DNA from 3 places in the Streptomyces sp. Ac-502 genome. Region 1 is predicted to be linked to each of the others. Evidence: riboswitches for the same ligand, from Rfam matches in the RefSeq annotation. Region 1 holds a riboswitch; each other region holds the start of a gene.
The links. Region 1 has a riboswitch for cobalamin ahead of ACEXOX_RS16180 (prenyltransferase/squalene oxidase repeat-containing protein). Riboswitches for the same ligand answer to the same signal wherever they lie in the genome.
Positions count from the first base shown of each region.

Region 2: another riboswitch for cobalamin. It lies ahead of ACEXOX_RS09035 (hypothetical protein); the one in region 1 lies ahead of ACEXOX_RS16180 (prenyltransferase/squalene oxidase repeat-containing protein).
Region 3: another riboswitch for cobalamin. It lies ahead of ACEXOX_RS09060 (ABC transporter substrate-binding protein); the one in region 1 lies ahead of ACEXOX_RS16180 (prenyltransferase/squalene oxidase repeat-containing protein).

Region 1 covers NZ_JBHFFO010000001.1:3,585,978-3,593,726, forward strand. Annotated here, with positions in the region: partial or broken gene lanKC (class III lanthionine synthetase LanKC) at 1-290, opposite strand, end outside; gene ACEXOX_RS16165 (ferredoxin) at 441-722, opposite strand; gene ACEXOX_RS16170 (aldehyde dehydrogenase) at 731-2,182, opposite strand; gene ACEXOX_RS16175 (MBL fold metallo-hydrolase) at 2,449-3,567, shown strand; cobalamin riboswitch at 3,625-3,759, shown strand; partial or broken gene ACEXOX_RS16180 (prenyltransferase/squalene oxidase repeat-containing protein) at 3,966-5,295, shown strand; gene ACEXOX_RS16185 (SCO2322 family protein) at 5,295-6,014, shown strand; gene ACEXOX_RS16190 (energy-coupling factor transporter transmembrane component T) at 5,947-7,281, shown strand; gene ACEXOX_RS16195 (ABC transporter ATP-binding protein) at 7,278-7,749, shown strand, end outside.
Region 2 covers NZ_JBHFFO010000001.1:1,996,842-2,004,590, reverse strand. Annotated here, with positions in the region: gene ACEXOX_RS09045 (ATP-grasp domain-containing protein) at 1-74, opposite strand, end outside; gene ACEXOX_RS09040 (cysteine synthase family protein) at 109-1,338, opposite strand; gene ACEXOX_RS09035 (hypothetical protein) at 1,335-2,231, opposite strand; cobalamin riboswitch at 2,450-2,673, opposite strand; gene ACEXOX_RS09030 (cytochrome P450) at 3,485-4,816, shown strand; gene ACEXOX_RS09025 (bacteriocin fulvocin C-related protein) at 4,914-5,846, shown strand; gene ACEXOX_RS09020 (alpha/beta fold hydrolase) at 5,993-6,421, shown strand; gene ACEXOX_RS09015 (hypothetical protein) at 6,418-6,852, shown strand; gene ACEXOX_RS09010 (hypothetical protein) at 6,904-7,347, opposite strand; gene ACEXOX_RS09005 (DUF6232 family protein) at 7,344-7,749, opposite strand, start outside.
Region 3 covers NZ_JBHFFO010000001.1:2,006,943-2,014,691, reverse strand. Annotated here, with positions in the region: gene ACEXOX_RS09090 (DPP IV N-terminal domain-containing protein) at 64-1,014, opposite strand; gene ACEXOX_RS09085 (helix-turn-helix domain-containing protein) at 1,555-1,974, shown strand; gene ACEXOX_RS09080 (VOC family protein) at 1,985-2,401, shown strand; gene ACEXOX_RS09075 (ferric reductase-like transmembrane domain-containing protein) at 2,648-3,637, shown strand; gene ACEXOX_RS09070 (ABC transporter ATP-binding protein) at 3,764-4,582, opposite strand; gene ACEXOX_RS09065 (FecCD family ABC transporter permease) at 4,579-5,679, opposite strand; gene ACEXOX_RS09060 (ABC transporter substrate-binding protein) at 5,676-6,644, opposite strand; cobalamin riboswitch at 6,754-6,943, opposite strand; gene ACEXOX_RS09055 (class I SAM-dependent methyltransferase) at 7,033-7,749, opposite strand, start outside.

The sequences.
Region 1 (7,749 bases):
TAGTCCCACACCTGGGACGCCATCTTCTCGGCGTTGTCGGTACAGGCCGAGACGTGGATCTTCCAGCCCTGCGGGGGCAGTCCGGGAAGCGGCTGTCCTCCGGCGTCGACCGGGTTGACGTGGAGCCAGTCCCCGGAGAGGAAACACCGCCACCCTTCGGGGACTGCGCGCTGGGCCGCTTCGTACAGGGGGCCGCGGCCCGACGCGGCTCCGGTTCCGGCGGACAGTCGGTCCGGGGTCTCGTAGAAGAATCTGTCGGCGAGACAGTAAACCTCGTACCGCTTGTCCATCGTCTCCCCCTCGGCGGCGTGGCTCAGAGAGTTCCACGCCGCCGGGGAGTGTTAACAGTCGCAGATGTCACGAGATCACCGTGAGAAGTTCACGGGTTACCGACGGTACGCACCGGTGGGCGCGGGCCTCGCACCCGTACCGCGCGGCGCTCACTCCTCGGGCGGGAAGACGGCCTCCCCCGTGGCGGCGTCCGTCACGGAGATCGCTTCGACGGGGCAGCCCTCGGCCGCCGCGAGCACGTCGTCGGACGCCTCGCACTCGGGCCGTACGGGGTGCGACTGGCGGGCCGCGTCCAGCGCGAAACCGCCGGGCGCGGTGGCCACGCACAGGCCGGAGCCGATGCATACGCCCCGGTCGACCGCCACGCGCCAGCGGGGCCCTTCCGGCCCGGCCGCCGCGCCCTTCCCGCCCTTGCCGTCCGTACCGCTCATACCGTCCCTCACCCCTCCGCCGGCAGATGGATCATCTTGTGCTCCAGGTACTCGCCGAAGCCCTCGGGCCCGAATTCCCGCCCGATCCCGGAGTTTTTATATCCGCCGAAGGGGCCGAGCATGTCGATGCTGAAGGTGTTCACGGAGTACGTACCGGTCCGCACCCGCCGGGCGATGTCGATGCCGTGCGCGGTGTCCGCGGTCCACACCGAGCCGGAGAGCCCGTAGTCGGAGTCGTTCGCGATGCGGACCGCCTCGTCCTCGTTCTCGTACGGCAGCAGACAGATCACCGGGCCGAAGATCTCCTCCCGGGCTATGCGCATGGAGTTGGACACCTCGCCGAACAGCGTCGGCTCCACGTACCAGCCGGTCTCCTGGCCCTTCGGCCGCCCGCCGCCGGTGAGGACCTTGGCGCCCTCGCGCTGCCCGAGGGCGATGTAGTCCAGCGAACGCTGCTGCTGGCGCCGGGCAACCAGCGGGCCGATCTCGGTCGCCGGGTCCAGCGGGTCGCCCACGCGCAGCGCGGACGCGGCGGCGGCGAAGCGTTCGGCGATCTCGTCGTAGCGCTCGCGCGGCGCCAGGATGCGCGACTGCGCGATGCACGCCTGCCCGTTGACCAGGTACGCGTACGGCACGATGCCCGCCACCGCGGCGTCCAGGTCGGCGTCCGGCAGGATCACGGCGGCCGACTTGCCGCCCAGTTCCAGCGTCACCCGCGTCAGGTTGCGCGCCGCGACCTCCATGACGCGCTTGCCCGCGGCGACCGACCCGGTGAAGGCCACCTTGTCCACGTCCGGGTGCCCGACCAGGTACTCGCTCACCTCCCGGTCCGCCGCGAGGATGGACAGCACGCCCGGTGGCAGCCCGGCCTCGCTCGCGATGTCCGCCAGCAGGTAGGCGTCCAGCGGCGTCTCGGGCGACACCTTGAGGACCACCGAACAGCCGGCCAGCAGCGCGGGCGCCAGTTTGGCCGCCGCGGTGAACTGCGGCACGTTCCACGGCACCACCGCCGCCACCACACCCACCGGCTCGCGCCGCACCAGCAGCGGCCCGAGCACACCGGCCCGGCGCTCCTCGAACGGGAAGTCGCGGGCGACGGTGAGCGCCGCGTCCCACACCATCATCGCGGCCAGCGCCTGCACCAGCACGCCGGAGGTGTACGGGGTGCCGTTCTCGGCGCTGATGACCCGGGCGATCTCCTCACTCCGTACGGCGAAGGCGTCCTTGATGCGCGTGACCACCGCGATCCGCTCCGCGAGCGGGGTGTCCGCCCACACCCCGGAGTCGAAGGAGGCGCGGGCGGCGGAGACGGCCCGGTCCACGTCGGTCCGCGAGGCGTGCGGCACCCGGCCGATGACCTGCTCGGTGTGCGGCGAGACCACCTCGATGGTGCCGCCGCCGGCCGGGTCGGTGAACTCGCCGCCGATGTAGAGCTGTTCGTACTCGACGAGTGCGCTCATGGCTGCCGCCTCCTGCGGGTCGGACGGTGGGTGGTCGTGTACGGGAGCCGTGCGGAAAGTTCCTGACGCTGCATCAGGACTGATATCAGTTCTAGTTATGCTGGGCAATGCTGGGCACGGAGGCTCGGTTCGGGGGCCAGCACGGCGGCCCGGTCCAGGGCCCGGCACGGCGTCCCGGCTCGGAGGCCCGGTTCGGGTTCCGGCCCGGTGGCACGGTGGCTCGTACGGGGGCGCGGCGCGTCCGCGCGGAAGCGGAGGTGCGGCGGATGACGGCAGCGGCCCGTACGGGGGCGGCGGAGACCGGGCCCCGGGTGACCGACCACCGGGGCGGTGTGTGGTCGATCGCCGTCCCCATCCCGGACAACCCGCTCGGCCACACCCTCGTCCACCTCCTGGAGACCGGCCGCGGCCCGGTCCTCGTGGACACCGGCTGGGACGACCCGGACGCCTGGGACACCCTGACCGCCGGGATCACCGCCTGCGGCTTCGACGTCACCGACCTGCACGGGGTCCTGATCACGCACCACCACCCCGACCACCACGGCCTCTCCGCCCGCGTACGGGAGGCGTCCGGCGCGTGGATCGCCATGCACGCGGCGGACGCCGCCGTCGTACGCCGCACCCGGGAGACCGAACCCGGCCGGTGGCTGGACCACCTCATCGCCAAGCTGACCGCGGCCGGCGCGCCCGACAGCCACCTGGCGCCCCTGCGTCAGGTGCGCGCCAAGGGACCGGTACGTGATCTCCCCGGGCAGCGGGCGGCGCTGCCCGATCGCCCGATCGAACCCGGCGCCCTCCTCGACCTGCCCGGCCGCCGGCTGCGCGCCGTCTGGACACCGGGCCACACGCCCGGCCACGTGTGCCTGCACCTGGAGGAGGAGCATCCGGCCCAGCGGCCCGGCCACGGCCGGCTCTTCTCCGGCGACCACCTGCTGCCGGGCATCAGCCCGCACATCGGGCTCTACGAGGACCCGGACGACGCGACGCCCGCCGACCCCCTCGGCGACTACCTGGCCTCCCTGGAACGCGTCGCCCGGCTGGCGCCCGCGGAGGTGCTCCCCGCCCACCAGCACGCGTTCACGGACGCGGCCGGCCGGGTCCGCGAGCTGCTCGCCCACCACGAGGAGCGGCTGGCCGGGCTGCGCGCGCTGCTCGCCGTACCCCGTACGCCGTGGCAGCTCGCCGAAGCCATGGAGTGGAACCGGCCGTGGGAGCGGATCCCGTACGCGTCGCGCACCATCGCGGTCGCGGAGGCGGAGGCGCATCTGCGGCGGCTGGTGCGGCTGGGGCTGGCGGAGGCGGTGCCGGGGGCTCCGGGCGCGGTGGGAGCGTCGGGAGCAGCGGGGGCCTCGGGGCCGGAGCCGGTGACGTACCGGGCGGTGTGAGGCCTGCACCTGCCGGCCAGCCCGTACCCGGGGCTCCCCGGCCCGCCGGTTAAGGTGTGCGAGACAATTTCATCCTGTGCCCGATCGGGGGAAGCCGGTGGAAATCCGGCGCTGACCCGCAACCGTGATCCGACGCGTACGGCACCGTACGCCCGGCGAGCCGGAGCACCCGCTGGGGCACGACCAAGGCTCCCGCCACCGGAAGGCCGCGCCTCCTCGCGCGGACGGCCGGTGCGCGGCACCGTCGAGGTATGCGGAGCTGAGCCCGGTGCCACCGCGGCCGGTCACCGACCGGCGGGCGGCGGGGCGTCCGAGTGCGGCTGCGCGTCCACCGCGGCACCCATCACCGGCCCACCGCGGACCCACCGCAGCGACCTGATCCGAGAGGCACCGACCCGATGGCCACCACGGCTTCCCAGGCTTCCCTGGCTCCCAGGGCTTCCACGGCCCCCACCTTCGCCGCCCTGGCGCGCCGCGCCGCCGCGGCGCTGGCGGGGGCCGCCGTGCTGTGCGCGGCCGGTGCCCCCGTGGCGGCCGCCGACTCCCCGCGCCCGCCGCGCAGGCGTCGAAGCTGCCCGACGGGCTGTACGGCAGCAAGGACCCGCAGTTCGACGGCGTGTGGCGGCAGTCGCTCGCCCTCCTCGCGCAGCGCACCGTCGGGGTGCGTCCGTCGGTGACGGGCGTCGACTGGCTCGCCGGGCAGCAGTGCTCCGACGGCGCCTTCAGCGCCTACCGCGCCGACCCGGCCAAGGCGTGCGACGACAAGACGATGCGGGACACCAACCAGACGGCCGCCGCGGTACAGGCGCTGGCCGCGCTCGGCGGGCACGACGACGCCGTGCAGAAGGCCGTGAAGTGGCTGAAGTCCGTACAGAACGACGACGGCGGCTGGCCCTCGATGGGCGGCTCGCCCAGTGACGCCAACTCCACCTCCGTGGTGATCGGCGCGCTCAAGGCGGCGGGGCAGAAGCCGGAGTCCGTGCGGAAGGGCGGCAAGTCCCCGTACGACGCGCTGGTCACCTTCCAGCTCGGCTGCGACGCGAAGGAGGGGAGCGCGGCGCGTTCGCCTTCCAGCCCAAGGACGGCAAGCTGGCCCCGAACGCGGACGCCACGGCCGCCGCCGTGCTCGGCGGGCTGGGCGACGGCTTCGTCGTCGACCCGGCGGGCAAGGACGTCAACGCGCCGGTCAAGCCCCTGAAGTGCGACGGTGGCGCGGCGGACCAGGACGCGAAGCGCGACCCGAAGCAGGCCGCCGAGGGCGGCGCCGCCTACCTGGCCGCGGTGCTCGGCGCCAATGGCCGGCACCTGAAGTCCGCGATGCCCGGTGCCGAGGACCAGCCCGACGTCGGCAACACCGCCGACGCCGTGGTGGCCCTCGCCGCCGGCTCGCACGGCGACGCCGCGCAGGCGCCGCTGAAGTGGCTGGAGAAGAACTCCGCGAACTGGGCCAAGGAGGCCGGCCCGGCCGCGTACGCGCAGCTGGTGCTCGCCGCGCACGCCGCGGGCGCCGACCCGCGCTCCTTCGGCGGCGCCGACCTGGTCGCACAGCTGAACGCCACCGGCCCCAAGCCGGCCGGCAGCTCCGCGCCGTCCGCCGCGCCGGAGAAGGACGCGCAGGACCAGGACGAGCAGAACTCCGGCGTGTGGTGGATCTTCGGCATCGTGTTCGTGGCGAGCATCGGCGCCGGGTTCCTGCTCAGCGGCCGCCGGAAGAAGAGCGACGTCTGATGCGCCCGCCGCGGTCCCGCTCCGCCCGCCTCCTCGGCGCCCTGGCCCTGGCCGGTACGGTCACGGGCCTGGGCACGGCGCCCGCCCAGGCGCAGGAGTACCGCTACTGGTCCTTCTGGGACGGGCCCGCCGCCGGCGCCCCGGCCTCCGGGGACGGCGGCTGGTCGTACGCGACCGAGGGGCCGGCCACCAGCCGCCCCCGGGACGGCGCCGTGGCGGGCTTCCGTTTCACCGTCGGCGCCGACTCGGCGGCGGTCGGCAAGCCGCGGCGCGCCGCGGACTTCGCCGCGATCTGCGGGAAGACGCCCGCGCAGGACGGCACCAAGCGCGTCGGCCTGGTCCTCGACTTCGGTACGAAGGCGGAGGCGGCGGCCGGGGAGAACCCGCCGCCGATCCGTACGGAGTGCGCGCGGCTGCCGGAGGACGGGACGGTCGGTGACGCGCTGGCGGCCGTCGCCAAGCCGCTGCGGTACGACGCGAGCGCGCTGCTGTGCGCGATCGCCGGGTATCCGAAGGCGGGGTGCGCGGACAAGGCTTCCGGCTCCGGTTCCGCTTCCGGTGCGCCGGACCCGGGTGCTTCCGAGGGCGCTTCCGCCTCCGGCGAGCAGGCGGCGGACGACGATTCGGGCGGCCCCTCCGCCGGACTGATCAGTGGCATCGCCGTCGTGGTCGTCCTGGGCGCGGCGGCCGGGTGGCAGGCCCGCCGCCGTCGCGGATGAGCGCCCGCGTCGCCGCCGCCCCCGCGCCACCCGCTCCACCGCGTTGCACGCGGGCGCCTGGTGGCTGTGGGCGCTCGGCCTGGCCACCGCGGCGTCCCGGACGACCAACCCGCTGCTGCTGGGCCTGCTGATCGGCGTGGCCGGGTACGTCGTCGCGGCGCGCCGCACGGACGCGCCGTGGGCCCGCTCGTACGGCGCGTTCCTGAAGCTCGGCCTGCTGGTGATCGGCATCCGGCTGGTCTTCGCGTTCTTCCTGGGCTCGCCCATCCCCGGTACGCACACCCTGGTCACGCTGCCGGAAGTGCCGCTGCCCGAGTGGGCGCGCGGGGTGCGCGTCGGCGGCCGGGTCACCGCGGAGGGCATGCTCTTCGCCTTCTACGACGGGCTGAAGCTGGGCACCCTGCTGATCTGCGTCGGCGCCGCGAACGCGCTCGCCAGCCCGGCCCGCCTGCTGAAGTCCCTGCCGGGGGCGCTGTACGAGGCGGGCGTCGCGGTCGTCGTCGCGATGTCCTTCGCGCCCCACCTCGTCGCCGACGTCCAGCGGCTGCGCGCGGCGCGTCGGCTGCGCGGCCGCCCGGACCGGGGCGTCAAGGCACTGCTCCAGGTCGGGCTGCCGGTCCTGGAGGGCGCGCTGGAGCGTTCGGTGTCGCTGGCGGCGGCGATGGACGCGCGCGGTTACGGCCGTACGGCGCAGGTACCGCCCGCCGTACGGCACACCACCACCGCACTCACCCTCGGCGGCCTGCTCGGGGTCTGCGCCGGTACGTACGGGCTGCTGGCCGACACCGGAGCCGCGTACGGCCTGCCGGTGCTGCTCGCCGGACTCGTCGCGGCCCTCGGCGGGCTGTGGCTGGGCGGCCGCCGGTCCGTGCGCAGCCGCTACCGGCCCGACCGGTGGGGCCTGCGCGCCTGGCTGGTGTCGGGCTCCGGCATCGCGGTGGCCGCCCTGATGATCTGGGCGAACTCCTACGACCCGGCCGCCCTGCACCCGCCCGCCGTCCCGCTCACCGCTCCCGTCCTGCCGCTGTGGCCGGCGGCCGGTGTGCTGGTGGGGTTGCTTCCGGCGTTCGTCGCACCGCTGCCGATGCGGGCGGCGGGGGCGGGGGCCGGGTCCGGGTCCGGGGCGGGGGCCGCCGCGGAGCCGGGGGCGGTACCGGGGCCGGGGGCCGCACCGGGACCCGTGCCGGGAGAACCGGGCTCCGGGCGGGCACGAGTAAGGAAGTCTCCGGCGCCGGGCGCGCCGCACACGAAGGAGTCCCCTCAGTGATCCGCTTCGACCAGGTGTCGGTCACCTACGGGGACGCGGCGGAGCCCGCCGTCCAGGGCGTCGACCTGACCGTGCCCGAAGGTGAACTGTGCCTGCTCGTCGGCCCGTCCGGCGTCGGCAAGTCCACCGTGCTGAACGCCGTCTGCGGCCTCGTGCCGCACTTCACCGGCGGCACCCTGCGCGGCCGCGTCACCGTGGCCGGCCGGGACACCCGTACCCACAAGCCGCGCGAACTGGCCGACGTCGTCGGCACCGTCGGCCAGGACCCGCTCGCCCACTTCGTCACCGACACCGTCGAGGACGAACTCGCGTACGGCATGGAGTCACTGGGCCTGGCCCCGGACGTCATGCGGCGCCGCGTCGAGGAGACCCTGGACCTCCTCGGCCTCGCCGACCTGCGCGACCGCGCCATCACCACACTCTCCGGCGGCCAGCAGCAGCGCGTCGCCATCGGTTCCGTCCTCACCA
Region 2 (7,749 bases), 1.6 Mb from region 1:
CGGGTCAGCCGCAGCACCGCCGGGGCGAGGCCGGGCAGCCCGAAGCGGGCGGTGAGTTCGGCGCCGACCAGCATCCAGGTGTCGGTCGAGCTGATCAGCCCCCGCAGGTCAGGGGTACGGCCGAGCTGCTCCGCCACCAGTTCCGTGTCGAAGGTCTCGGTCTCCACCACGTCGACGGCGCCCGCGGGCAGCCGCTCCAACTCGTGCGCGTAGTAGGCGGGATCGCGGGTCAGCAGCCGCAGCGGCTCGCCCAGCCGGGCGGCGGCGCGCGTCAGGTGGCCCAGCCCGAAGGTGAGCGATTCCAGGCAGACCACGGTCATGCGCGGGCCTCCTTCCGGGGGACGGCCAGGGGGCGCGGTTCCACGCCGTCGTCGACCAGGGCATGGTCATCTCCTCGGGGCTGCCGACCTCCGTCGGCTTCAGTGCGGCCAGGTCCGCGGCCTCCCGGTGGCGGGCGTACACCCGTTCCACGTAGCGGTGGCCGGTGTCGGCACCGATCACCAGGTGGAGCCGGTCGGGGTGGCGGCGGGACTCGTAGGTGGCGGTCAGGTACGCGGCGCCGGTGGACAGCCCGGCGAAGACGGCGTGCTCGCGCAGCAGGGCGACGGCGCCGGACATGGCGTGGGTGAAGTCCATCCAGTGGACCGCGTCGTACAGGTGGTGGCGGACGTTGTCGAAGGGGATCGAGGAGCCGATGCCGGCGATGATGGCTTCCGGGTCGTGATGGTCCTGGCTCCCGAAGGTGACGCTGCCGAACGGCTGCACTCCGACCAGCCGGACGCCGGGATCACGGCGGCGCAGATGCCTCACGAGGCCGCCGGTCGAGGCGCCCGACCCGACGCCGCCGACGACGGTCAGGCTGTGGTCCGGCAGGGCCGTGGTCACCAGGTCCGCGACCTCCTGGTAGCCCAGGTAGTGGATGGCGTCGTGGTACTGGCGCATCCAGTGCACGTCGGGCCGTTCGGCGAGGATCTCCCGTACCCGCCGTACCCGCATCTCCTGGTCGAGCTTGAGGTTCTGCGACGGTCTGACCTGCTCGACCGTCGCGCCGAGTATCTCCAGTTGGGCGAGGGTGGTGGCGTCCACGGTGGTCGAGCCCACGATGTGGCAGCGCAGTCCGTAGCGGTGGCAGGCCAGCGCCAGGGCGTAGGCGTAGATGCCGCTGGAGCTGTCGATCAGGGTCTGTCCGGTTCGGATGGTGCCCTGGTCGAGCAGGTGGCGGACGGCCGCCAGCGCGGAGTAGATCTTCATCGACTCGAACCGCAGCAGCACCATGCCGTCCGTGAGCCGGACGAGGTCCGGGATCTTGAGGGCGTCGGCTATGTGGGGATGTGTCACGCGTAGCCTCCTTGGGCGAAAGAGCACTGGTGACCGAGCGAACGGAAGAAGGCGGACAGCTCGCCCTTCAGGGACGGCGCCGGCCGGCAGCTGAAGAGGTAACCCACCAGCGATCCGGTGTGGGCGACGAAGACGCCGTCCGCGCCGAACTCCTCGCGGTGGGCCAGCACGGTTTCGAAGGTGTCCTTGGGCAGCACCTCCTGGGAGAGCACACTGCTGAAGGTCGCGGCCCGGGCCACGGCCGCCGGGTCGCCCGAGGCGAAGCCCTTCAGGAGGTCGGTCAGACACCGCTCGTACTCCGTGGCACAGCGCCGGTAGTGCCGCCGCAGCACCGGCGTGACCGCGGCGGTGTCCACCGTGCCCGGCTCCATGACGAAGGCGGTGTGGAAACCGACGCCGGTGCCCAGCCGCCGTACGACCCGGTGCCGTCCGCTCAGATAGAGCGCGAACTCGTCGAGGAACACGCTGTCGGCCCGCTCTATCGCCGCCAGGACGCGAAGGACGGCCCCGGTGTCGTACGGCAGCGAGAAGATCCGGAACAGGCAGCGCACGGTCGCCACGATGTCCGCCGTCGAACTGGCCATGCCCACTCCGACGTGCAGGTCCGAGTGGGTGCTCCAGCGGCCCGGCGGCAGCGTCAGGCCGAAGTGCTCCAGGAAGAGCCGCGCGGCCGTCGCCGCCTTCGCGCCGAGGGGCGGTTCGCCGGGCGGTGCGTCGCCGGAGCCGGCGCCCGGCGCGAAGTACACCCAGGAGTGGCGGTCCACGGGGAACGAGACGATGGCGATGTCCGCGTCGCCGCCGGGACGCAGCGGGCCCTGGAACAGCTCGCCCAGCGTGCCCTGGCAGACGCCGGAGACCCAACGCGCCGGGTCGCCGCCGGGGGTGGTCAGCATCGCGCACCGTACAACGGCCGTGCCGGACCGGGCCGTCGGCCGCCCCGGAGACTTTCCCTACGGTATTCCTCGGTCACGAACACGCCCTCTCTCGCCGCACCCGGTCCGAGGATTTCGACCGGTGAGTGAGAGGGCGGCCGCGCCGGTACGCGCGTGGCTCCGCCTGCACCGCCGACCCAGCCCTCGAGGTCACCGTGGACAACGCGTACGTCCGTCCTCGCTCGCACGCGCGCAGTGGCAGGTATCCGGACTCATGGGCACGTCGGCCGGGCCTTCCGGCAACAGCTACCGGCCACCGTTTCCCGCACCCTTCGTCCGGGTCCGGTGCTGTATCGGTGGCTTTCGCTCCCACTCACCGCTGCGGGACAGTCCCGGACTTCCACCGGGTTCCTCTTACGACGCCCCACGGAGAGTGGCGCGAACCGACTGCGCACATCAGCGTAGAGGCGTTCCCGCCACCGCAACAGGGAGGCCCGGGTGGTTGTCCGGATTGGTGCCGCTGACAGGCGCGGGCGGTGTGCAGTACGGGGCCGCGGCCCGCGGGAGCCTGTCACCAGGGATCCTGCCGTGCAGCACACCGCCCGTGCCCCGGTTCGAACATGCCGGACGGGGCGGGCTCGTCACGGCCCTGCGACAGATCCACTCGCCAGGCCCGGTGGCCGGTTTGAGCCTCCGCGCCGTCGGCCGGAGGTGCCGCTGGGAGCCCTGGGGCCGATGTGGCCCGCCAACGGGCTCCTTCCCCTCACCGCCAGCCGGCTCGTCCGGCACCCAGGAGGAACGAGTACACACGAGCAGGAGCGCGGAGCCCTCGGACGTCCGGAAGTCGCTGAGCAGCAAGCGGCGGCTCGCCTTCGGACTGTGCGGCGGCGTGGCCGCCCTCGCGGTGACGGCGACAGCGGTGGCCGCCACCGGCGGGGCCGGCACGGAACGGCACACCTCGCCGCAGCCCGGGAAGGCCGCGCAGGCCCTGAAGGTGATGAGCCTGAACACATGGAGGCGAGCTGGAAGACCCAGACCGAGGCCATGGCGAAGTGGACCGGCTCCTCACCGGCCATCGTGGCGGGGGACATCAACAACGTTCGGCGGCGGCCCGGACCGGCCCTCCGACCACCTGACCGTCGTGACCACCTTCCGCCTCTGATCGGCCACCGGCGCCTCCCCGCCGCCCCGAACGGACGATGATGGAGGCTCACTCCCGCCGTGCGGGCCACTCCGCGCGGCGGGGCCGGGCTGTCAGTCAGGAGGCGTTGGCCATGCGGATCCCTGGACCCGAGCCCCGGCCGGACGGCGGGGTGGGGGCGGTCGCCGCGGCGGGCGGGCTGCACACCTATCAGCTGCGGCTGCACGCCGAGTACGGGCCCGTCGTACGGTTCCAGCTGCCGGGCGCCGAGACGGCCGTGTCGGTCGCCGACCCCGTACTGCTGGAAGCCACGGCCCACATCGACAAACGTCCGGAGCGGCTGTTCGAGTTCCTGGCTCCGCTGTGCGAGGCGGGGAACTTGCAGGTGCTGCCGGCCGAGGAGCACATCCCCTGGCGCCGCGTGCTGCTGTCGGTGCTGGCCGGACGCCCCTCCCACGAGCGGCACTTCGCACGGTTCACCGCACTCGCGGCCGGACTCGCGGACCACTGGGGCGAGCGGGCAGGCCACGGGCCCGTCGCCTTGCAGAAGGACCTCACCGCGCTGTCGCTGCGGATGATCTGCGCTTACGCGCTGGAAGGCGAGGCCGCGGACCCGGACGGCGTCGTCGCCGCCTTCGAGGAGGTGCTCACCGAGTACCTGGGACGGCTCTACCAGGTGCCGGTACCGGGCACGGAAGAGGAACGTGCCGAGCGGGCGGCCCGGGCCCTCGCCTACCTGCGCGCCACAGTGGACCGGGTCGTCGCGGCGCACCGCTCCGGAGGCCGCGCGGACCGCAGCGATCTCATCGGGGCGCTCGTCGAGGCCGGTGAGCGGCCCGCGCGCATCCGCGACACCGTCATGGTGACGCTGCTCGCCGCCCACCACACCACCGGGGTCGCGGTCTCCTGGACCCTGCACCTCCTGGGCCGCCACCCCGAGGCGGCCGAACGGGTCGCCGCCGAACTGGACCGCGTACTCGGTGACCGCGCGGTGCCCGAGTACGCCGACCTGCGGCACCTCACCTACCTGGACATGGTTCTGAAGGAAGCGATGCGGCTCTACCCGCCCGGCCCGTACGGCGCGCGGGAGACGACCGAGCCGCTCGTCCTGGGCGCCTACGAACTCCCGGCGGGGACCACGGTCTTCTACCCGTTCTGGGCCGTGCACATGAACCCCGACCACTGGCCCGAGCCCGAGAAGTTCGTCCCCGAACGGTTCACCCCGCAGGAGGTGGCCGGGCGGCCGAGGCTGGCCTACGTCCCGTTCGGCATCGGACCGCGCAGTTGCGAGGGCGCCGGTCTCGCCATGGTCGAGGCCGAACTGGTCCTGGCCGTCCTGCTCAAACGCTTCCGCTTCCGGCCCGAGCCCGGGCACCGGGTGACACCGGTCGAACGCTTCGTGCTGTGGGCGCGTGACGACATCCGGATGCTCCTGACACCGCGGGACACCGCGCCGCATGCCTGAACCCGATACCTGAATCCTGCGCGTGCTGCCGGGGCTGGTGTGCGGGGAAGCCGGGTATGCATCGGGCGGCAGTGCCGGTGCGAGCAGGGGAGTGGCCATGACGGAGTGGTTATTGGCGTTCGACGCGGGCTGTGGCACGTGCAGCGAGGTGGCCGGGGAGATCGGCGGCCTGGTGGACGACCGGCTGACGATGGTGGGGCTCGGGGACGCACCCGTACGCGCCCTGCGGCGCCAGGCGCTGGGCGACGACCCGCCGTTCGTCCCCACGCTGCTGGCCGTGGAGGGTGACCGGGTACGGGCGTGGACGGGCCCGGCGCTGTCGGTACGGCTGTGCCGCCTGCTGGGGCCGGTCGGCTCCCTGCGGGTGGTGCGGGCCCTGAACCGGACCGACGTGCTCGTGCACGGCGACCGGCGCAGGCTGCTCAAGGCCGTGCCGGGCCTGGCGCTGGGCGCGTTCCTCGTCTCCGGCGGTCTCGCCGCCCCGGCCATGGCCTCGCCCGGGCGCCGGATGACGGCTGCCGGCGCCGAGGAATGGGCCGCCGGGCTCGAACGGCTCCCCACCGGCTACCGCGAAGTGACCGCGCTGCCGATGCCGCAGCGCAGGGCCGTGTACGCCCGTATCCCGGACCGCGCGAAGGCCGGCCTGTGGCTGGAGCACGTACAGCGGTACCGGGCGGCACACCCCGAGCTGTCCGGGCCGCGGACGGCGATGCTGGAGAAGGTTGCCGCGGCGGTCCCGGCCCTCTTCGCCGGGACCGGCACCTGGTCGGCGGCGGACGCCGAACGGCTGCGGGAAGAGTCGGTGGCGGTCCTGGGCCCCGACGTGTCGTTCGCCGCGCTCGGGGTGCTCGGCCCGGCCGAGTCGTCCGCCCCCGCCGCCTCCGAGGGCTCCCGCCTGCTGATGAACTGCGACTGCCACAAGGGGGCCAGCGGTTGCAGCTCCTGCGGCAACTCCGTGCCCTGCACCCCGCAGGCATCGGGCTGCGGGTGGCTGTGGCAGCAGAACTGCGACGGAGTGTGCGGGGGCTGAGGAAGCGCCGTACGGGCAGCCGTCCGCGCCCGTGAGGTGGCCTCCGGAAGCGGGCGCGGACGCGCGAACGTAGGGTGGGCGCGACAGGCGGCTCCTGGCCGGCCTGCCCCGCGCGTGCAGGCGCCCCGCGTACCGGGAGGTCCGCCATGCCACAGTCCCGCGACGCCGGCGTACCGACGTTCGTCCTGGTCCACGGCGGCAACGGCTCGTCCGCAGACTGGGCGGGAGTCGTACGGGAGCTGGCCCTGCGTGGCCACCGGGCCCTCGCCGTGGACCTCCCCGGCCACGGCCCGGAGGCGTTCTTCCCGCAGTGCTACCAGGCCCCGCAGGATCTGGACGCGTTGCGCACCGTACCGTCCCCGCTGGGGGCGATCACCCTGGACGACTACACCGATCGTGTGGTGGACGTGGTGCGCCGCGTTCACCCGTACGGCCCGGTCGTGCTGGTCGGTACGAGCCAGGGCGGCGTCACCCTCAACCGGGTCGGCAACGCGGTGCCCGAGCTGCTGGCGCGCCTGGTCTACGTCTCGGCCTTCTGCTGCGTGACGCTCCCTCCGCCGTCGACTACGTCATGAAGACGCCGGAGGGACAGGAGAGCCTGTTGTCGGAGATGCCGGCCGTGGAGACGCCGGAGGAGCTGGGCGTCATGCGGGTCAACTGGCGCACCGCCGACCGGCGGGCCCAGGCGGCGGTACGCGCGGCGTACGCGGCGAGCTACCCGGAGGCCGCGTTCCTCGCCCTGCTGAACTCCTACGAGCCGGACGAGACCGCCGCCATCGGCCGGTCCGACGCCCGCTGCGACGCCGGGACATGGGGCAGCGTGCCGCGGACCTACGTACGTTTCAGCGCGGACCGCGCCATTCCGCCGGCCCTCCAGGACCGCATGATCGCCGAGGCCGACGCGCTCGCCCCGCACCACCCCTTCGACGTCGTCACCCTGGATGCGCCGCACGTCGGTCCACAGGATCCGGGCGAACTGGCGACGGTGCTCACGAACCTGCTCTGACGCGCACCGGCGCACCTGGTGGGCCCCCGGCGCGGCACGTCCGCAACGTCCTCAGAACGCACCACCGAGGCGCTCGATCAGCACCCGCGCCGTCTCGTCACCGCCCGCGGCGGCCCCGGCCGCTACCGCTCCGGCGGCGATCGGGGCCAGGTACCCCTTGAGCGCCGCCACCGCGCGCCGTACCGCGCCGCGGTCCGGACGGTCCCGGCCGGCCTCGTCTAGGATGGCCGCTTCGATGGCCGCGGCATCGTCCAGGACCTCTTCCGCGACGGCCAGGGAACGCAACTGGCGCAGAGTGTCGGCGACGGCTTCGATCAGGGCCTCGAATTCCGGGGCGACCTTCCGCCCGTCCGTACGGGCGGAGTTCTCCGAGCCGTCACCCCAGGCCAGTGACGACCCCACGACATTGCCGTACGTCACCGGTCCCTGCACCTTGCCCGTATTGCCGTTGCCAGTCTGGAATATCTTGTCGCCGAAGTGCGGGGATTCACTCATCGGGTCACCTTGCCCGTGTTCTGATTGCCGAACTGCTTGATGGTGTCACCGACATGGAAGTTCTCCACCTGGAATTGGAACTCCGCCTGCGGATTGTCGATCGCATCCGTGATCGCGTGCGATATCTGGGCCACCAGATTCTTGTCGGGACTCGTCAGTACGGCGTACGGCGCGCCCGCCGTCTCGATGTTGAGCCGGTGCAGCCCGCTCCGCGTCGCTGCCATGATCAGCCGTACGAGGACGGAGACGACCAGCACGGCCACGCCGGCGAGCACGGGCGGGGCGACGAGCTCGACGAGAGCGACGCGCCCGCCGCTGCTGAACAGCAGTACGGCCATGAACGCGGCGCACGCGGCGAAGCCCCAGGGCCCCACGCGCTTGAGGATCAGCCAAAGCCTGGGC
Region 3 (7,749 bases), 1.6 Mb from region 1:
CGGTGAACCACACCTGCTCGCCTTCCACGGCGACGACCTCCCGCACCTGTAATCCGGGCGGTGTCACGGTGGCGCCCCCACGCTCAGATGGCGGGTGCCGGACGTGTCCTCGGGCAGGACCAGGGCCCCTGATGCCGTACGGGCCGGGATGCCGCGCACGATCTCGGTCCAGGCGGGGTCGGTGCGTTCGTGCAGCATCCGGGTCGCACCGGTGCCGGGGTCGACCGCCAGGGTGCGCAGTGTCCGCTGGTCGCGGCTCTGTACGCCGATGAGCGGCCCGTGGCCGTCCCACCCGGCGCTGACGAGGTAGACGTACGCGGCCCGGTCCCACGCCACCTCGACGCGCCGCTCCCCGGAGGCGGCCACGGGTACGGGAGCGGCCGCCGCCCCCGAGGCGGTCACCGGCACGATGTGCAGCGACACGTCCGCGTTGGCCGTCCCCGCCGAGGGGTAGGCCACCGTGCGCGGCGGCTGATCGGGGTGTGCCGGATCGCTGATGTGGCGCCGTTCCACGCCGGACGTGTCCACCCTGGCCACCAGGATGTGGCGACTGTCCGGGGCCCACCAGTAGCCGCGCGTGCGTCCCATCGACTCGGCTGCCACGTACTCGGGCAGGCCGTAGGTGACGTCCGGGCCTTCGGGGGCCGCCAGTTGCCGGTCCTTCCCGTCCTCCAGGGCGACGACGTGCGATCCACCGGTGACATAGGCGACCAGCCGCCCGTCCGGAGAGGGCCGGGGGTCGACGACCGGCCCGGCGGTCCGTACGCGGACGGGGGCGCCTTCGCCTGTACGCACCACCCACAGTGCTCCCGAGAGCGCGCAGGCCAACACGCGCGCCGCCGCGTCGGTCGCATACGCCACGACACCGGTGGAATACTCCCGTGCCCGCTCCCGCCGCACCCGCTCCGCCTCGGGCAGTTGCCCCTCTGTGGTCTCTCTCGTCTCTCCGCTGTCCGCGGTCTCCGAGGGCGGGCCGGTTCCCGGCGCCTCCGGATCGATCCACACCCGCTGCACGCCGCCTCGTACGCCCACAGCCGCCCTACGGGGTCGCTGCCCCCGCCCGTACGGACGAAGAGCACGCGGCGGCCGTCCGCGGAGACGCCGAACTGACGCGGCACGCCGAGGGAGAAGCGCAGGGTGGGGGCGAATTGTTCGGGGAAGGCAGCGGAATCGCCTTTGCTGGTGGGGGACTTGGGGCGGCGGGCGCCTCGGGGGCGGCAGCAGCCGAACGGAAGGGGCCTTCAGCGGGAATCATGACGGGATGCTGGCACCGAGTCGTCCCGGCTTCCACTGTCCATGGCCACGTCTCTGCCCATATCCATGGGCACATGGATATGGGCACGCGGATATGGGCACGCGGATATGACGAAGCCCCGCGGACGGGGGAACCGCGGGGCTTCGTTCGACAAGTGTACATGTGTTCAGGTGTTATGTCTTTTCTGTAGGGCTTGTGGACTCCGTGTGGCTACGCCTCTGCGGGGCTGTGCCCTTCCGTGCCTGGACGGCCCGCTGCCCCCAAGCGCGCTCCGCCCTCCACCGTGGGACGATGGGCCCGTGACCTTGGAGGACCTCGTCCGGCTCCGCCGGGCCCGTGACCTGATGGACCGCGAGTACGCGAAGCCGCTCGACGTCCCCGCGCTGGCGCGTACCGCGCACATGTCCGCGGGCCACTTCTCCCGCAGCTTCCGCGCCGCCTTCGGGGAGACGCCGTACAGCTACCTCATGACGCGCCGCATCGAGCGGGCCAAGGCGCTGCTGCGGCGGGGCGACCTGTCGGTGACGGAGGTCTGTTTCGAGGTCGGCTGTACCTCGCTGGGGTCGTTCAGCTCGCGGTTCACCGAGCTGGTGGGCGAGAGCCCGAGCGCGTACCGGGCGCGCCGCCACGACGAGGGCGCCGCCATCCCCGCCTGCTACGCCAAGATCTACACGAGACCGGTCAGGAACGGAGAAGCGCCGCCCGCTCCCCGCCCGTAGCGTTGGCCGTATGGATATCAGCCTTTCGACCTGCTTCATCGCCGTCGACGACCACGACAAGGCGCTCGCCTTCTACCGGGATGTGCTCGGCCTGGAGGTGCGCAACGACGTCAGCTTCGAGGGGATGCGCTGGGTGACCGTCGGTGCGCCGTCGCAGCCCGACGTGGACATCGTCCTCGAACCGCCCCTCGCGGACCCGAACGCCTCGCCCGCCGACCGTGAGGCCATGGCGGAACTCCTGGCCAAGGGCCTGCTGCGGGCCGTCATCTTCACGACCGGCGACTGCGACGCCACCTTCGAGCGCATCCGCGCCGCGGGTGGCGAGGTGCTCCAGGAGCCGGTCGACCAGCCGTACGGCGTCCGCGACTGCGCCTTCCGCGACCCGGCCGGCAACATGCTGCGCTTCAACCAGGCCCGCAAGCGGTGAGCGCGGCGCTCGACTCCTGAGGACGGACCGGCCGCTTCCCCGTACATGCACAGGGGGAGCGGCCGGTCCGTGGACGGCAAGTCGGCGGAGGAGTCAGAACGGCAGGGGCGGCAGGGGCGGGAGAGGTGGCCGCTCGACCGGGTGACGCCTGCTCTGGCTGGATATTTCCTCAACAACGCCCGCCTCTCCAGCCACACTTGTACGGCACGTACGACGCGTTGGCGACAGCTGTCCGAAGGGCCCCGCATGCACCCCGAAACAACAGGCCGCGACAGCACGCCGCCGGCGTCGGCGCCGACGCGGGACAGCCGTACCGGTGGCCGTGTCCCGCTGCGCGCCGACCTCAAGGCGGCCCTGCCCGACGCCGGTGCCGCGGTGGTGGTCACCGTCGCCGTGTTCGTGTTCCTGTATCTGCGGATGCGGTCCGGCGCGTCCGCGACGGTCTCGGTCATGCCCTTCATGGACGACCCCCGCACCTACTGGATGTACCTGCTCAGCCAGGCGTTCGGCTGGTCGGGGCTGCTCTGGTCGTGGGGGACGGTCATGCTCGGGCTGCTGCTGTCCGGCCCCCGGCCCGGCCGGCTGCCGGTCTCCCGGACCGTGCTGGAGCGCTGGCACCGCACCACCAGTCTGACGACGATGGCGCTGATGTTCGCGCACGCGCTGATGTTCGCCGCCGAACTGGTGCGTGACGCGGGCGGGACGGCCTGGATGGCGCGCCTGTGGTCGGCGTTCGCCGACACGTTCGTGCCGGGCTGGTACGACTCGGGTACCGGCAAGCTGGCCATCCCCATCGGGCAGGGCGCCCTGTACCTCGCCGTCCCTTTGGGGCTGCTCTTCTACGTCCGGCACCGCATCGGCGCGTCCGCCTGGCGCCGGCTGCACCGCTTCGTCCTCGTCGTGTACGTGCTGAGCGTCTGGCACACCCTGCTGTACGGCACCAACGTCTGGTACGACGAGTGGCCGCGTACCGTCGTGTGGCTGCTGCAACTGCCCGTCGCGGTGCTGCTCCTGCTCCGGCTGCTGCGTCCGGCGCGGCGGGCCGAGCGCCTGGGGGCGCCCGTGCGGCAGGCGGAGGCCGCGCCGCTGCGCTGGACGGCCCGGGCCGCGGGCCGCGCCGCTGCCGCCGCGGTGATCGTCGGACTGCTGGCCGTGGTCCTCTCCGGTCACGACGGCGGGCGGCCCCGGCCGGACGAGCCGTCCGTGACCGCCCCGGCCGGCCCGGAGCCGGAGTGACCTGGCACCGCGACAGCCGGTCAGGCACCGGAGTGACCCGCGACCACCCCGGCCGCGCAGAACCTGAGTGACCCGGCGTCGCCCCGGCCACTCAGGAAGCGGAGCGACCCGTACCGCCCCAGCCGCTCAGCAACCCGAGTGCCCCGGCACCGCGACAGCCGGCCGATCGCGTTCCCCGGGCAGGAATGACACCTGCGGCGCCCCCGTACGCGGGCTGACGGCGACCTCGGCCGTCACGCCGTACACCTCGGCCAGCAGTTCCTCGGTCAGCACCTCGGCGGGCGGCCCCGACGCCGTGACCTGCCCCTCGCACAGGACGTACAGGCGGTCGCAGTAGTACGCGGCGAGGTTCAGGTCGTGCAGCGCCACCAGGACCGTGGCGGGCAGCCGGCGCAGGATGCCGAGCACCGTCAGCTGGTGCCGTACGTCCAGGTGGTTGGTCGGCTCGTCGAGGACCAGCAGGGAGGGCCGCTGGGCCAGGGCGCGGGCGATGAGCACCCGCTGGCGCTCGCCGCCGGAGAGCCGGTCGAAGGACCGGTCCGCCAGCCCGGCCGCGTCCACCGACTCCAGAGCCCACGCCACCAGGGAGGCGTCCTCGGCGCTGTCGCCGTCGAGCAGCCGCTTGTGCGGTGTACGGCCCATCGCGACGACCTCGCGCACGGCCAGGTCGAAGTCGGCGGCCGACTCCTGCACCACGGCCGCCACCGTGCGGGCCAGCCGCCGTACCGGCAGCGACCAGGCGTCCGTGCCGTCCACCCGGACCTGCCCCGCGGCGGGCCGCAGCACCCGGTAGACGGCGCGCAGCAGGCTGGACTTGCCGCTGCCGTTGGGCCCGACCAGGCCGATCACCTCACCGGGCCGGGCGGTCAGGGAGACGTCGTGCACCAGACAATGGGCCCCGGCGGTGAGCGTGAGGCCGTCGACGGTCAGTTCGGTCGCGTTCATGCCACTCCTCGGTGCACGGTGCGGCGGGCGTCCCGGCGCATCAGCCACAGGAAGAACGGCCCGCCGCACAGCGCGGTCAGCACGCCGACGGGGATCTCCATGGGCGCGGCGACGGTACGCGCCGCGATGTCGGCCCAGATCAGGAACACCGCGCCGGCCAGTGCGGCGGCGGGCAGCACCCGGCGGTGGTCACCGCCCACGAACAGCCGCACCACGTGCGGCAGCATCAGCCCCACGAAGCCGATCGGCCCGGCCGCGGCCACCAGGACGCCGGTGACGAGCGAGAGCAGGACGAACATCCGGGCCCGGAACCGGGCCACGTCCAGCCCCATCGTGGTGGCGGCCTCCTCGCCCGCCAGCAGCAGGTTCAGCGACCGGGCCTGGACCAGCAGGACCGCGATGCCCAGCAGCAGCGCCAGTCCCGGCAGCCACAGCGTGCCCCACTGGACCCCGCCGAGGCCCCCGAGGGTCCAGGCGAGGACCGCCCGGGCCTCGTTGCCCCGGTCGGAGGTCAGCAGCAGGACGTCCATCACCGCCGTGAGCACCGCCGCCATCGCCACTCCCGACAGCACCAGCCGTACCGAGGTGATGCGCCCGCCGGTACGGGCCGTCGTGTAGACGAGCAGCAGGGTCAGCAGCGCTCCGGCGAAGGCGGCGGCCGGCAGCGACAGCGGGCCGAACAGGCTCACCCCGAAGACGATCACCATGACGGCGCCCAGGGACGCACCCGAGGAGACGCCCAGCAGGTACGGTTCCGCCAACGGGTTGCGGACCAGCGCCTGCATGGCCGTACCGATCACCGCGAGCCCCGCGCCCGTCACCGCGCCGAGCGCCACCCGCGGCGCCCGTACGTCCAGCACGATGGTCTCGCGCGCCCGGGACCACCCCGGGTCCGGCAGGTCGGCGCCCAGCGCGTGGGTCACGATGCCCCACACCTCGCCGGGCGGTACGTGCACCGACCCGATCGCCATCCCCGCCGTGGCGGAGACCAGCAGCAGCACGCCGAGGACGACGAGGGTGACGGCGAAGGACCGGCGGCGCGGCGGCGCCTCGTGCCGGTGCTCGCGGACGACCGCCGTCCCGGCGGCGGCGGTCACCGGAACCGCTCGGGGTGCAGGGCGCGGGCCAGCTCCTGCACCGCGTACGGCGGCCGCACCCCCACCAGGGTCGCGGTCAGCGGCAGGACGACGAACCGTTTGTTCTTGACAGCGGGCACGTCGGCGAGAGCGGGCTGCGACAGCAGGAACTTCTTCTTCTGCTCGACGCTCCCGGCCCCCGCGTAGTCGTAGATCGCGATGACCTCGGGCTTCCGGTCGACGACCTGCTCCCAGGACGCGTCACCGAAGACCTTGTCCAGGTCGGCGAACACATTGCGGCCGCCCGCGAGCTGGATGATCTCGGTGCCGAGGCTCTTGCCGCCGGCGGTGAAGGCCGCCTTGTCGCCGCTGTCGTACACGAAGACCGGTACGGCCGGGGCGCCCTTGACCGCTCGGGCGGCCCGGTCCACCCGCCCCTTGAGGCCGGCGGCCAGCTCGTCGGCCCGTTCCCGTATGCCGAAGATGCTGCCGACGGTGCGGACCTCGTCGTACGCGTCCTGCATGGACACCTGCTTCTTCCCGCAGTACTCGCGGTTGAGGTAGGTGTTGATCCCGGCATCGGCGAACGCCTTGCGCGAGCGGCCCTCGTTCTCGGCGAAGGCGCTGGCGTACCCGCCGTAGACGAGGTCCGGATCGGCTTCCAGAACGGTCTCGAAGGACGGTTCCTTCTTCGCCAGCTGCGGCAGCGCCTTGTAGTCCGCGCGCAGCTCCGGCAGGACGGCCGAGTCGGGGAAGGCGGTGCCGATCATGCGGTCCTTGAGCCCCAGCGCCAGCATCAGTTCGGCGGGGTGCTGGTGGATGGTGAGGACCCGGGAGGGCGGCTTCCGGTAGGTGGTACGGATGCCGCAGTTGTCGATGGTGACCGGGAAACCTTTCGCCGCGGTGGCCGCGGGCCCCGCGTCGTCCGCGGTGCCCCGCGATGTGCCGCAGCCGCCCAGCAGGACGGCGGACAGGGCGAGGGCCACCGCCGGTGCCGTGGCGCGCCGCAACCGGCGCCGCCGGGCGGTGGGGGAGAAAGAGGGGGACGGGTCGTGCCGTCGTACACGTAAAGCCTCCTGCGGAGTCCGCGCTCCTCGGAACGGGCCCGCGACAGGCCAGTGTCCTGACTCCCGGATCGACGCTCCCCCGGCCTTCCCGCGCCGCGCGCGGTGGCCCGATCTGCCTGATGAAGGGTCACTCCCCGGTCACAGTGGCGGGACCGCGCCGGACTCGCACCGGCTTCCTGTCTCCCGTCGCGGTGATGACCAGGTGATATTACGGTCGGTCGGACCGGGGGCAAAGGGCGCGCGTACGGTTCCGCGCGCCGCCTACGATGTGCGGGCGCCGGGCCCGCCGTGCGGCCCGGCGCCCCGGTCACGCCGCGCGGACCGCCCGCAGCACCAGCCGCTCGGCGTCCTGGTCGTACGGGCGGCCGTCGAAGCCGCCGAAGATCTCGACCTCCTGGAAGCCGGCCTCCCCGGCCATCCGCCGCAACTCCACGGCGCTGTAGACGAACCAGACCAGGCTGGTACGCGTCACCCGGTCGCCCCGTACGAGCACCCAGTCGCTGCGCAGCCGCGCCCAGTCGTCCAGCACCGTGTCGGTCTGCACCAGCAGGTCGGCACCGCGCTGCACCACCTTCGGCGGTGTGACCTTACGGGCCAGCAGTTCCTTTCCGGCCATGTCCAGAAGCAGGGTCCCGCCGGGCGCCAGGCAGTCGTGCATCGTGCGCAGCACACGGGCGTTGTCGGCGGGGTCCTCGAAATAGCCGAACGACGTGAACAGGTTGAGGGCGACGTCGAAGGCCCCGGGCTCGACGAACTCCCGCATGTCGGCCTGGACGTACCGGGCGGTGACCCCGGCGTCGGCGGCCCGCTTCCGGGCGCGGTCCAGCATCACCGGGCTGCGGTCGACACCCGTCACGCCGAAGCCCCGGCGGGCGAGCGGAACGGTGAACACCCCCGGACCGCAGCACAGGTCCAGCACCCGGGCCCCGGCCGGGAAGGACAGCAGGGGAGAGGTGTCGAGCAGCTCCTCGGCCTGGGCGTAGCGCCCGTCGGAGAAGAGGAAGTCGTAGAACTCGGTCCAGAA